Regions from separate parts of the Vibrio alfacsensis genome, predicted to be linked through region 3. Evidence: predicted binding sites of a transcription regulator. Region 3 holds the regulator's gene; each other region holds the start of a gene.
The links. The regulator CRP, encoded in region 3, controls carbon source genes, mostly activating them, when cyclic AMP is high. The targets are predictions, from matches to a motif close to TGTGANNNNNNTCACA.

Region 1 (3,287 bases), 820 kb from region 3:
ACCTGCATTCAGTAATATTTCAATATGACGCCGATCTTGGGTTACTGCTGGTAACGCAAGGTCTTTATTGACCATCGCAAACAGCTCTGATTCTTCATTGACTAAGCTGCGGTATTCTCGCAAAAGTTGACGATTCGGTTCGAGAAACACCTCACCTGTATAGCCATCAACAATCCCTAGTTTACCCACGACGGCTTCAGTATTGAGAGGGGCTCCCATAATGGCAGGAACGCCTAACGCACGCGACAAAATAGCGGCGTGAGAATTTGCGGCCCCCTCTAACGAAACAACAGCAAGTAAATATTGCTTTGGAATAGAAGCCAATAGCGTTGCGGTGAGTTCATTCGCAACTAAAATCACAGGACGATCAATTGCGGAATGTTCTTGTTCACTATTGTGCAAAAAATACAACAGTCGCTGACCAAGTTCTTTGATGTCTTGTGCCCGTTCACGAAGATACACATCCGACATACGCGCAAAACGATTGGAGTACGTTTCAACGACTTGACGCAGCGCCCAGTCGGCTCGGTCACCTTTCTCTATCTGCTTTTTAAGATCGCCACGAAGCATTGGGTCATTGAGCAAGTGAGTAAACAGGTCAAAGATTGCCAACGCATCTTTATTAATTTCACTATCCAGCTTTTTTCTCATGCGTCGAAAATCATTCAACGCTCGTTCCACGGCAACAGCTAGGAGCTCATGTTCGCGTTCTTTATCCAACGTAGATGCAGGAAATACATCATGCAAACAAGGCTGAGTATTATCAAACCAAAACTCACCAATGGCGACACCTGTTGATGCAGGCAAACCTTTTATAACGCGAGGCTTAGATGCTAATTGCCAATGACCTAGGTTTTGAGCATGTGCAATCAAAACGGCAAGCTGAGCAGATAAAGTCACAAGGAAAGACTCTTCCATCTCACTAAACAAGCGCGGTGTTTTCTGTTGGATAACAAGAACACCTAACACTTTTTTACGGTAAATAATGGGCGTGCCAAGGAATGAGTGATAGGCCTGCTCACCAAGTTGAGGGAAGAACTTAAAATCAGGGTGGGTGAAAGCTTCTGCAAGATTTAGTGGTTCTGCACTGCGCTTAACCAACCCCACTAAACCTTCATTAAAATCAATATGAATGCTCTTGCCTTCAAAAATAAGGCCTTGAGTTGCCATTAACTCAAGGCGCTGCATTTCTTCATTCGCAAGATAAATAGTACAACACTCAGTACAAAGGGCCGAGCAGGTCTCCTTTACTAAGATATCAAGAGCCAAGTGTACATCATCGACTCGGGAAACTTTTTCAACTATATCCCTTAGCTGACTAAGCATGTTAATCCTCTATCTACGCAGCTTTTTTCTTTTACCTTTCGTTTTGCGTTCGCGAAAAGGCATAGCTAAAGATGCAAATTCTTTCATTGCACGGCGATAGACATCTCTTTTAAAAGAAACAACTTGCCTAACTGGATACCAATAACTCACCCAGCGCCAACCATCAAATTCAGGGGATTTCCCTCGCTGCATATTGATTTGAGATTCATCGCTCTCTAATCGCAGCAGAAACCATTTCTGTTTTTGGCCGATACAAACAGGCTTAGAGTCCCAACGAACGAGTCGCTTTGGTAGCTTATATCTTAACCAATGACGACTTGTTGCAATGATCTTGACGTCTTTTTTCGTCAAACCGACTTCTTCATATAACTCTCTGAACATGGCTTGTTCAGGAGTTTCACCTTCGTCAATCCCACCTTGTGGAAATTGCCATGAGTGTTGCCCGTATCGTTTAGCCCAGAAGACCTGACCATGGTTATTACAGATTACAATACCAACGTTCAGTCGGTAACCATCGCCATCTATCACCGGCTAACCTCTATGAATAATTTTATATTACCGTGATTTTTCCACATATCCCCATTACTAGCAAACTTACTGATGTGATATGAGCAAGATTTATTACCATTTCACCGATTCTGGATATCTTTTGACCAAACTGGACTTTATCAACACCAGTTTGAGACCTAGCCCACATTTATTCACCTTTTCTGTGAATAACTTTGTGAAGAAAAGCCTATCCATAAATATTTTTGGTCATAACAATTACTTCAACCATTACTATTAAATTTTAATTTCCAACTTAAACTATTGATATAAAATCAAAAAAACAAGAATTACGTAAATAATAAGAACAAATTATACTGATGATCTTTTCGCCAAATTCAGATCGGTCAAAGATCGCTCAATAGACTATTTATCCACATTTAACTGGTATGAGTTCATTAAAACAACGGAAAATCAAGTCTCAATCGGAGCAGTAACCCCTGTTAATTCATCCAGCTCAAGAAAGGATCTTTTATGACTTACACCAAACTGTGGATAAGTTATGGATGGATCGATATTTGTCCCGTTCGTTGAAATCTTAGGCAGTGCCAATACGCGTAATTTGTTAGAATCCAATTTTGTCTTACCACTACAAGAGTTATGAAACCAGAACCACAATCTGAAGCGGAACTAATGGAACGCGCGCATGACATCGCAGGCCTAAGCTTTGCAGAACTTGCAGAGGAAGCTGGTATGAAAGTACCTGATAACCTTAAACGCGATAAAGGCTGGGTGGGACAATTACTGGAATGGCACCTAGGGGCTGTGGCTGGCAGTAAACCACAGCAAGATTTTACCAAGCTAGGTATTGAGCTTAAAAGCATTCCGATCAGTTACACTGGAAAACCATTAGAGACCACCTTTGTTTGCGTCGCACCACTCACTGGTGTGCACGGCCTAACATGGGAAACCAGTCACGTACGTAACAAATTGTCTCGCGTACTTTGGGTTCCTGTTGAAGGTGAGCGTGAGATTCCCCTATCAGAGCGACGTGTCGGCAGCCCCTTAATCTGGTCTCCTAATCAAGAAGAAGAGCACATTTTAAGAAGTGATTGGGAGGAGCTCATGGAATTGATCGTGCTAGGAAAGTTTGATCAAATTTCTGCAAGACACGGAGAGGCGCTACACCTCCGTCCAAAAGCGGCAAACGCTAAAGCATTAACGGAAGCATACAGCGCCAATGGTAAACCGATCAAAACATTACCTCGTGGATTCTATCTCAGAACACAATTTACTGAGCAGATCCTGCTTAGACACTATATTAGTGTTCAGCAAACTTGAGTTGAATAACTTTCGTTAAACAGTCTTAAGCTAAACAAGCTTAAGTTAAACAAACTTATTTAATGAGTAACGAGAGATAACTCAATATCGCAATATGAAGCCGCCCCTTCATTGCCAAACTCTTCATAAGCGTT
Region 2 (3,287 bases), 1.2 Mb from region 3:
TCTTTCAGCAGCATACGAACGCTTTCCCAGTTATCTGAAACTACGCGTCTTTCGCTGTTGCGACACTCATCGAGTGTTCTAACGATCATAATTCTTTCCTTGTTACGATGCTTTCTTAAAGTGTTTTGCTGCAATGGCTTCCACTGCGTCTTCAAATATTGTTAGGCCTTGATCCAGCTCAGCGTTGGTAATGGTCAACGGACAGAAAAACTTCACAACCTCATCATTCGGGCCTGCCGTTTCAATGACCATGCCTTTTTCAAAACATGTTTTGGCGATATCACCCGATAACTGGCCGTTTTGACATTCGATTCCAATCATCATGCCGCGCCCTTTGCGCTGCACAAACATTTCTGGGAAACGAGAAACGCAGCGTTGTATCACTTCATCAACTTTCTCTGAACAGCGTTTGATGTGTTGTTCAAAGTTGTCATTTGACCAATAGACTTCTAACGCTTTTGCTGCAGTAATAAATGCGTGATTATTTCCGCGAAACGTGCCGTTATGTTCACCAGGCTTCCATTGATCAAGTTCTGGTTTGAGCAATACAACAGCCATTGGTAAACCATAACCACCAATGGATTTTGATAGCGTAACCATATCTGGCTTAATACCTGACGGTTCAAAACTGAAGAATGTACCCGTTCGGCCACAGCCAGCTTGAATGTCATCAACAATGAGGAGAATATCGTTGGAATGGCATATTTTTTCTAATCTCTGTAACCATGCGTTGGAAGCGACGTTTAGCCCCCCCTCTCCTTGTACAGTTTCAATTAAAACCGCCGCCGGTTTATCCATGCCCGCTGAGTTATCATTAAGCATGGTTTCAAACAGCGTTAAGCCATCAATACCTGCATAGCCCTCAAATGGAATACGCGTAACGTTGTTAAGTGGTGAGCCCGCACCTTGTCTATGATGCTGATTACCTGTCGCGGCTAAGGCCCCAGCAGTGCAACCATGAAAGCCATTAGTAAACGCAACAATCGAACTTCTTGCTTTTACTTTTTTGGCCAGTTTTAATGCCGCTTCTACCGCGTTTGTTCCCGTTGGCCCGGTGAACTGTACTTTGTATTCCAAATTTCTTGGCTTAAGAATAAGGTCATCTAACGCTTCTAAGAATGAAGCTTTCGCCTCTGAATGCATATCAAGGCCATGAGTAATACCATCCATTTCGATGTATTCAAGTAATGCCTGTTTAAGCTCTGAATTATTGTGTCCGTAATTTAGAGATCCCGCTCCAGCGAGGAAGTCTAGGTAGCGCTCACCTTGCTCTGTTTCTAGCCAGCACCCTTTTGCTTTACGAAAGATCACCGGAAAACTGTTGGAGTATGAACGAACGTTAGATTCCTGCTTTTTGAAAATATCCATGATGAGACCGTTTATTTAATTCCTAGTAAGTAAAGGTTATTTGAGGGGAATACGATAAAGATATTCTGTATCGTGCTTGCCTTTGAAGTGCTCCATTTCGTCCAAGAAAGTCGTCACCTCACCAAAGTTGCCATGTTTCGCATCGATCTTCTTAAACAGTGCCCACGATGCCGCATTGTCTTCGGTAATTGTTGTTTCTATTGCGGAAATATTCTCTAGCCCATCTCGATTCAAAAGCGCTTCGAGCATAGTAAATGCGAGCCCTTTACCACGAGCATGAGGAGCAACCGCCACTTGCCAAACAAATAGGACGCTAGGCTCTGATGGCTTTTGATAGCCAGAAATAAAGCCCGCTACTTTGCCTTTATGTTCGACCAAGATGCAGGTTTTAGAAAAATGGGTGGATTGGAGAAAGTTACAATAAGAAGAGTTCATATCGAGCGGAGGGCAGTCCGCGATCAAGCTGTAAACTTCATCACCATCGGCCGCTCTAGGCTCGCGAAAAATCCATTTTTGACTTGGGTCCTGTCCAATTTCTGGATACATCACCCAAGGAGCTGATGTGATCATGTGTAGATACATATCCTTTCGTACTCTAATTAATTTCGGGCGTATTATGAGCATTTTTTGGTAGTAGAAATCAAACCCAAGCCTATTTAAAGACGACTTTTGTGATTATTATCACATGAAATTAAATTAAGCATGAAAAGTTATTTTATTTGAGGTCTAATTTATTTATAGGGTGTCGCAAGATTTTTTGTTAATGAACGAAAGGATGGCCTAAACAATACGGAGCTTTTTAACAGAGTTTGTTTTCGCAAAAAATACGCAAAAAAAAACGGCATGCCAAAGCATGCCGTTTTGTTATCTTTTGAGGTGAAGAGATTAAGCTTTCGCTTTCTTCGCCGATTTAGACGATGGACGAGGTTCATCCATCAAGCCTTTCACCAAAGATACCGTTGCAACAAGAAGAACGATAGTAAATGGTAGACCCGTTGTTACCGCCATTGCTTGAGCAGCTGCAAGACCACCACCTAGCATTAGCGCAATCGCAACTAAGCCCTCAAACGTACACCAGAATACACGTTGTGGTGTTGGTGCATCCACTTTACCACCAGCCGCGATCGTATCGATAACTAGAGAACCTGAGTCTGCTGAAGTGATGAAGAACACCACAACTAGGATGATACCAACGATAGAAGTGATTTCAGACAGCGGCATCACATCTAACATCGCAAACAGTTTAAGTGGCAGTTCTGCGTCGAATACCGCTTGGTAACCATCGTTCACGTATTGGCTAATTGCCGTACCACCAAACGCCGTCATCCAAAGAACACAAACAGTTGATGGGATCAAAATAACACAAATGATAAATTCACGAACTGAACGACCACGAGATACACGTGCAATGAACATACCTACGAATGGTGACCATGAGATCCACCACGCCCAGTAGAATGCAGTCCAACCTTGTGAGTAGTTTACATCTTCACGACCAAATGGCATGGACAACGCCGGGATATTAGTTAGGTACGCTCCAATGTTCTCAAAGAAGCCGGTCATGATCGCCAATGTTGGACCAACGATGATCACAAACAATAGCAACAACGCAGCTAGTCCCATGTTGATTTCAGATAAGCGTTTGACACCACTATCCAAACCAGCAACCACAGAAATCAATGCAAGTGCTGTAATAACCACGATCAGTATAACCTGAGTGGTATTATTCACAGGAATATCAAACAAGAAGTTCAGACCTGTAGCAGCTTGAGATGCACCATAACCTAGAGACGTCGCCAGACCAAATACTGTAGCGATAACAGCCAAAATATCGATCACGTGACCAACCCAACCCCAAACGCGCTCACCGAAAAGTGGGTAGAAAATAGAACGCATCGTTAGAGGTAGGCCTTTGTTGA
Region 3 (3,287 bases):
AGGATGCTCAAGATTATTATGAACAGTGCTCTGGCCTCAGTAAGCTGCAACAAATCACTTTACCGACACTGATCATTCACGCAAAAGATGATCCCTTTATGACCGACGATGTCATTCCAAAGTTTGTACTGCCTGACAATATTGATTATCGCCTGTATGAGCATGGTGGGCATGTGGGTTTTCTAACTGGGACCGCCTTAAAACCTAAGTTTTGGTTAGAAGAGGCCTTGCCGGCCTATTATGAAAGCATCTCTTCCGAGTACCTTTCTGCTGTATCCGCATCACGAACCTTGTAAACTAACTGAGGCAAATAGCCCTAACCGTCATAAAAGTTTGAGGTATTTATGATCATTCCATGGCAAGACATCGCGCCAGATACACTAGAAAACCTGATCCGTGAATTCGTTCTCCGTGAGGGGACAGACTATGGTGCGGTAGAAATTTCGTTACAAGACAAAATCGAACAAGTGAAGCTGCAACTAGAGAAAGGCGAAGCAGTCATCGTCTTTTCAGAGCTTCATGAAACGGTTGATATACAGCTAAAAGCAAAGTTTTAGACCTCTCACATTTTTGCTGAATCCCTCTCGATGACAACGGCTTGTTACATGCTATAGTGGGATTTCGACCGTGCAGCATATTCGTATGCTGCACATTACAGGTAAGTATTTTTCGACAAGGTTTGTCATGTCAGCGAAACATCCAATCATTGCGGTTACTGGTTCGTCCGGTGCCGGCACTACAACTACATCCGAAGCTTTCCGTAAGATGTTCAATATGATGAACATCAAACCTGCATGGGTGGAGGGTGATAGCTTTCACCGTTTTACTCGTCCAGAAATGGATGTCGAAATCCGCAAAGCTCGAGAGCAAGGCAAGCACATCAGCTACTTTGGTCCTCAAGCCAATGACTTTCCCGGCCTAGAATCATTTTTCCGCCAATTTGGTGCAGAGGGCACGGGCAGCGTACGCCGATACCTGCACACCTTTGATGAGGCGGTGCCTTACAATCAAATGCCTGGCACTTTCACACCGTGGCAAGACTTACCCGAAAACAGTGACGTCTTGTTCTATGAGGGGTTGCATGGCGGCGTGGTGGATGGCGAAGTAGACGTTGCTCAACATGTCGATTTTTTGATTGGCATGGTCCCTATCGTAAACTTGGAATGGATTCAAAAATTCGTCCGTGACACCCGTGATCGCGGACACTCACGTGAGGCTGTAATGGACTCCATTGTGCGTTCTATGGACGACTACTTAAACTACATTACCCCACAATTTTCTCGCACTCACATCAACTTCCAGCGCGTACCGACGGTGGACACATCCAACCCGCTAAACGCAAAAGGGATCCCAAGCCTAGATGAAAGTTTCGTTGTGATTCGCCTGCGCGGAATTAAGAATGTCGACTTCCCGTACCTATTGGCGATGATTGATGGCTCATTTATGTCACGCCATAACACCATTGTGGTGCCTGGTGGTAAAATGAGCTTTGCTATGGAGCTCATTGTTAGGCCAATACTGCAACAACTCATCGAAACGGGAAAAATCGGGTAGAAACGTCCGTATTAAGGTGTTTACTTTTCATACCGTGATCATGTGCACAGTTTTGCTTACAAAATCTCCGCCATGGCACGATTAAAATCAAGAAATCGTTTTAGAAAAAGGATACTATTTCTAACCGAAACATAAGAGAGCTTGCAGCATAGAAAAAGTGCTCTTATTCTAGTAGGCCAATTCAGGCTGAGCTAAAATATGGATAGCGCAAGCGTACCCTGCAGAGGAAGTGAGATATTATGGTTCTAGGTAAACCTCAAACCGACCCAACATTAGAATGGTTTCTTTCACACTGTCACATTCATAAGTACCCATCAAAAAGCACGCTAATTCACGCGGGCGAAAAAGCAGAAACTTTGTACTACATCGTTAAAGGTTCTGTTGCGGTTCTTATCAAGGACGAAGAAGGTAAGGAGATGATCCTTTCTTACCTAAACCAAGGTGACTTCATTGGTGAGCTTGGCCTATTCGAAGAAGACCAAGAGCGTACAGCTTGGGTTCGTGCTAAATCTCCTTGTGAAGTGGCAGAAATTTCTTTCAAGAAGTTCCGTCAACTTATCCAAGTAAACCCAGATATCCTTATGCGCCTTTCTGCGCAGATGGCTCGTCGTCTTCAAGTTACTAGCCAAAAAGTAGGTGACCTAGCGTTCCTAGACGTAACTGGTCGTATCGCTCAGACTCTTCTGAACCTAGCTAAACAACCAGATGCGATGACTCACCCAGACGGCATGCAAATCAAGATCACTCGTCAAGAAATCGGTCAAATTGTTGGCTGTTCTCGTGAAACCGTTGGTCGTATCTTGAAAATGCTAGAAGAACAAAACCTAATCTCTGCACACGGTAAAACTATCGTTGTATACGGGACTCGTTAATTTCTTAATCAGTTAGTTTATTCATTAACTAACTTCTCATCGAAATAACGTTCAAATTATAAAGCCACCCTCGGGTGGCTTTTTCTTTACTTGGATTCGTGTTATTTACTGTCCGTGCTCTCAAAGATTTTGTCTGCTGATGCCGCAACAAACCCCGAGTACAGTTCGCCGCTTTCCATCGGGTAACGTTTCGCAAATTCATAGAAACCACCAGGGATGACTTGTGCCCCATCCATGAATGTGACCGGGACTTTATCTGCCATGGTAGAAGACTGCTCTAAAAGTACTTCTGGAGTGCCTTTTACTTCACCACCATTTTCGTTAATGATAAAGCCTGCTTCTCGCAAATAGTCATTCACCTGCTTCACTTCTTCATACTGATTAAGCTGATTGACACTCACTGTAAAGTGGTTAGCTCCGTAACCATGAGCCGCTAGCCAAGAAGCGTATTCACTCTCTTTCGCTAAAATTTGGAAGTCAGCATAGCTAAGGTCCCACAAACGTCCGCCGTACAAAAAGTCACTGCCGGTCAGTTTAGAAGCATCAACCTGCTCTACCAGTTTATGAACAATGCCTTGTAGCTCTGGTGAGCACTCATCCACTTTCAATTCACTGATGAAGACTTTTGGTTGTTTCGGATCTGGATGCTCAAAATGTTTTGCCACCAGCTTTTTGCTTTCAAATACGTAGTCACCACAGGCTTTGTAACCCACCGCTAGGAATGGCTTCGCCAACGTTTCAATGCCTAGAGGAGCGACATTAAACGTACGCAGCGCAATATGGTCATTAATAAGAGGTTCATCTTCTTGTAGAAGTTGATGCACTTTAGCAGCAGATGGGCAAAGACGTTGAATATAGTCT

Region 1: the regulator CRP is predicted to act here: its motif matches at 2,007-2,022, upstream of rppH (RNA pyrophosphohydrolase).
Region 2: the regulator CRP is predicted to act here: its motif matches at 2,039-2,054, upstream of ectA (diaminobutyrate acetyltransferase).

Annotation. Positions count from the first base shown of each region.
Region 1 is NZ_AP024165.1:511,636-514,922, reverse strand. It holds gene ptsP (phosphoenolpyruvate--protein phosphotransferase) at 1-1,326, opposite strand, end outside; gene rppH (RNA pyrophosphohydrolase) at 1,336-1,854, opposite strand; gene mutH (DNA mismatch repair endonuclease MutH) at 2,473-3,153, shown strand; gene VA249_RS02365 (DUF6482 family protein) at 3,213-3,287, opposite strand, start outside.
Region 2 is NZ_AP024165.1:1,669,184-1,672,470, forward strand. It holds gene VA249_RS07915 (ectoine synthase) at 1-89, opposite strand, end outside; gene ectB (diaminobutyrate--2-oxoglutarate transaminase) at 103-1,368, opposite strand; gene ectA (diaminobutyrate acetyltransferase) at 1,405-1,938, opposite strand; gene VA249_RS07930 (BCCT family transporter) at 2,254-3,287, opposite strand, start outside.
Region 3 is NZ_AP024165.1:2,855,932-2,859,218, forward strand. It holds gene VA249_RS13155 (hydrolase) at 1-296, shown strand, start outside; gene VA249_RS13160 (YheU family protein) at 345-557, shown strand; gene VA249_RS13165 (phosphoribulokinase) at 685-1,554, shown strand; gene crp (cAMP-activated global transcriptional regulator CRP) at 1,794-2,426, shown strand; gene VA249_RS13175 (DUF1338 domain-containing protein) at 2,528-3,287, opposite strand, start outside.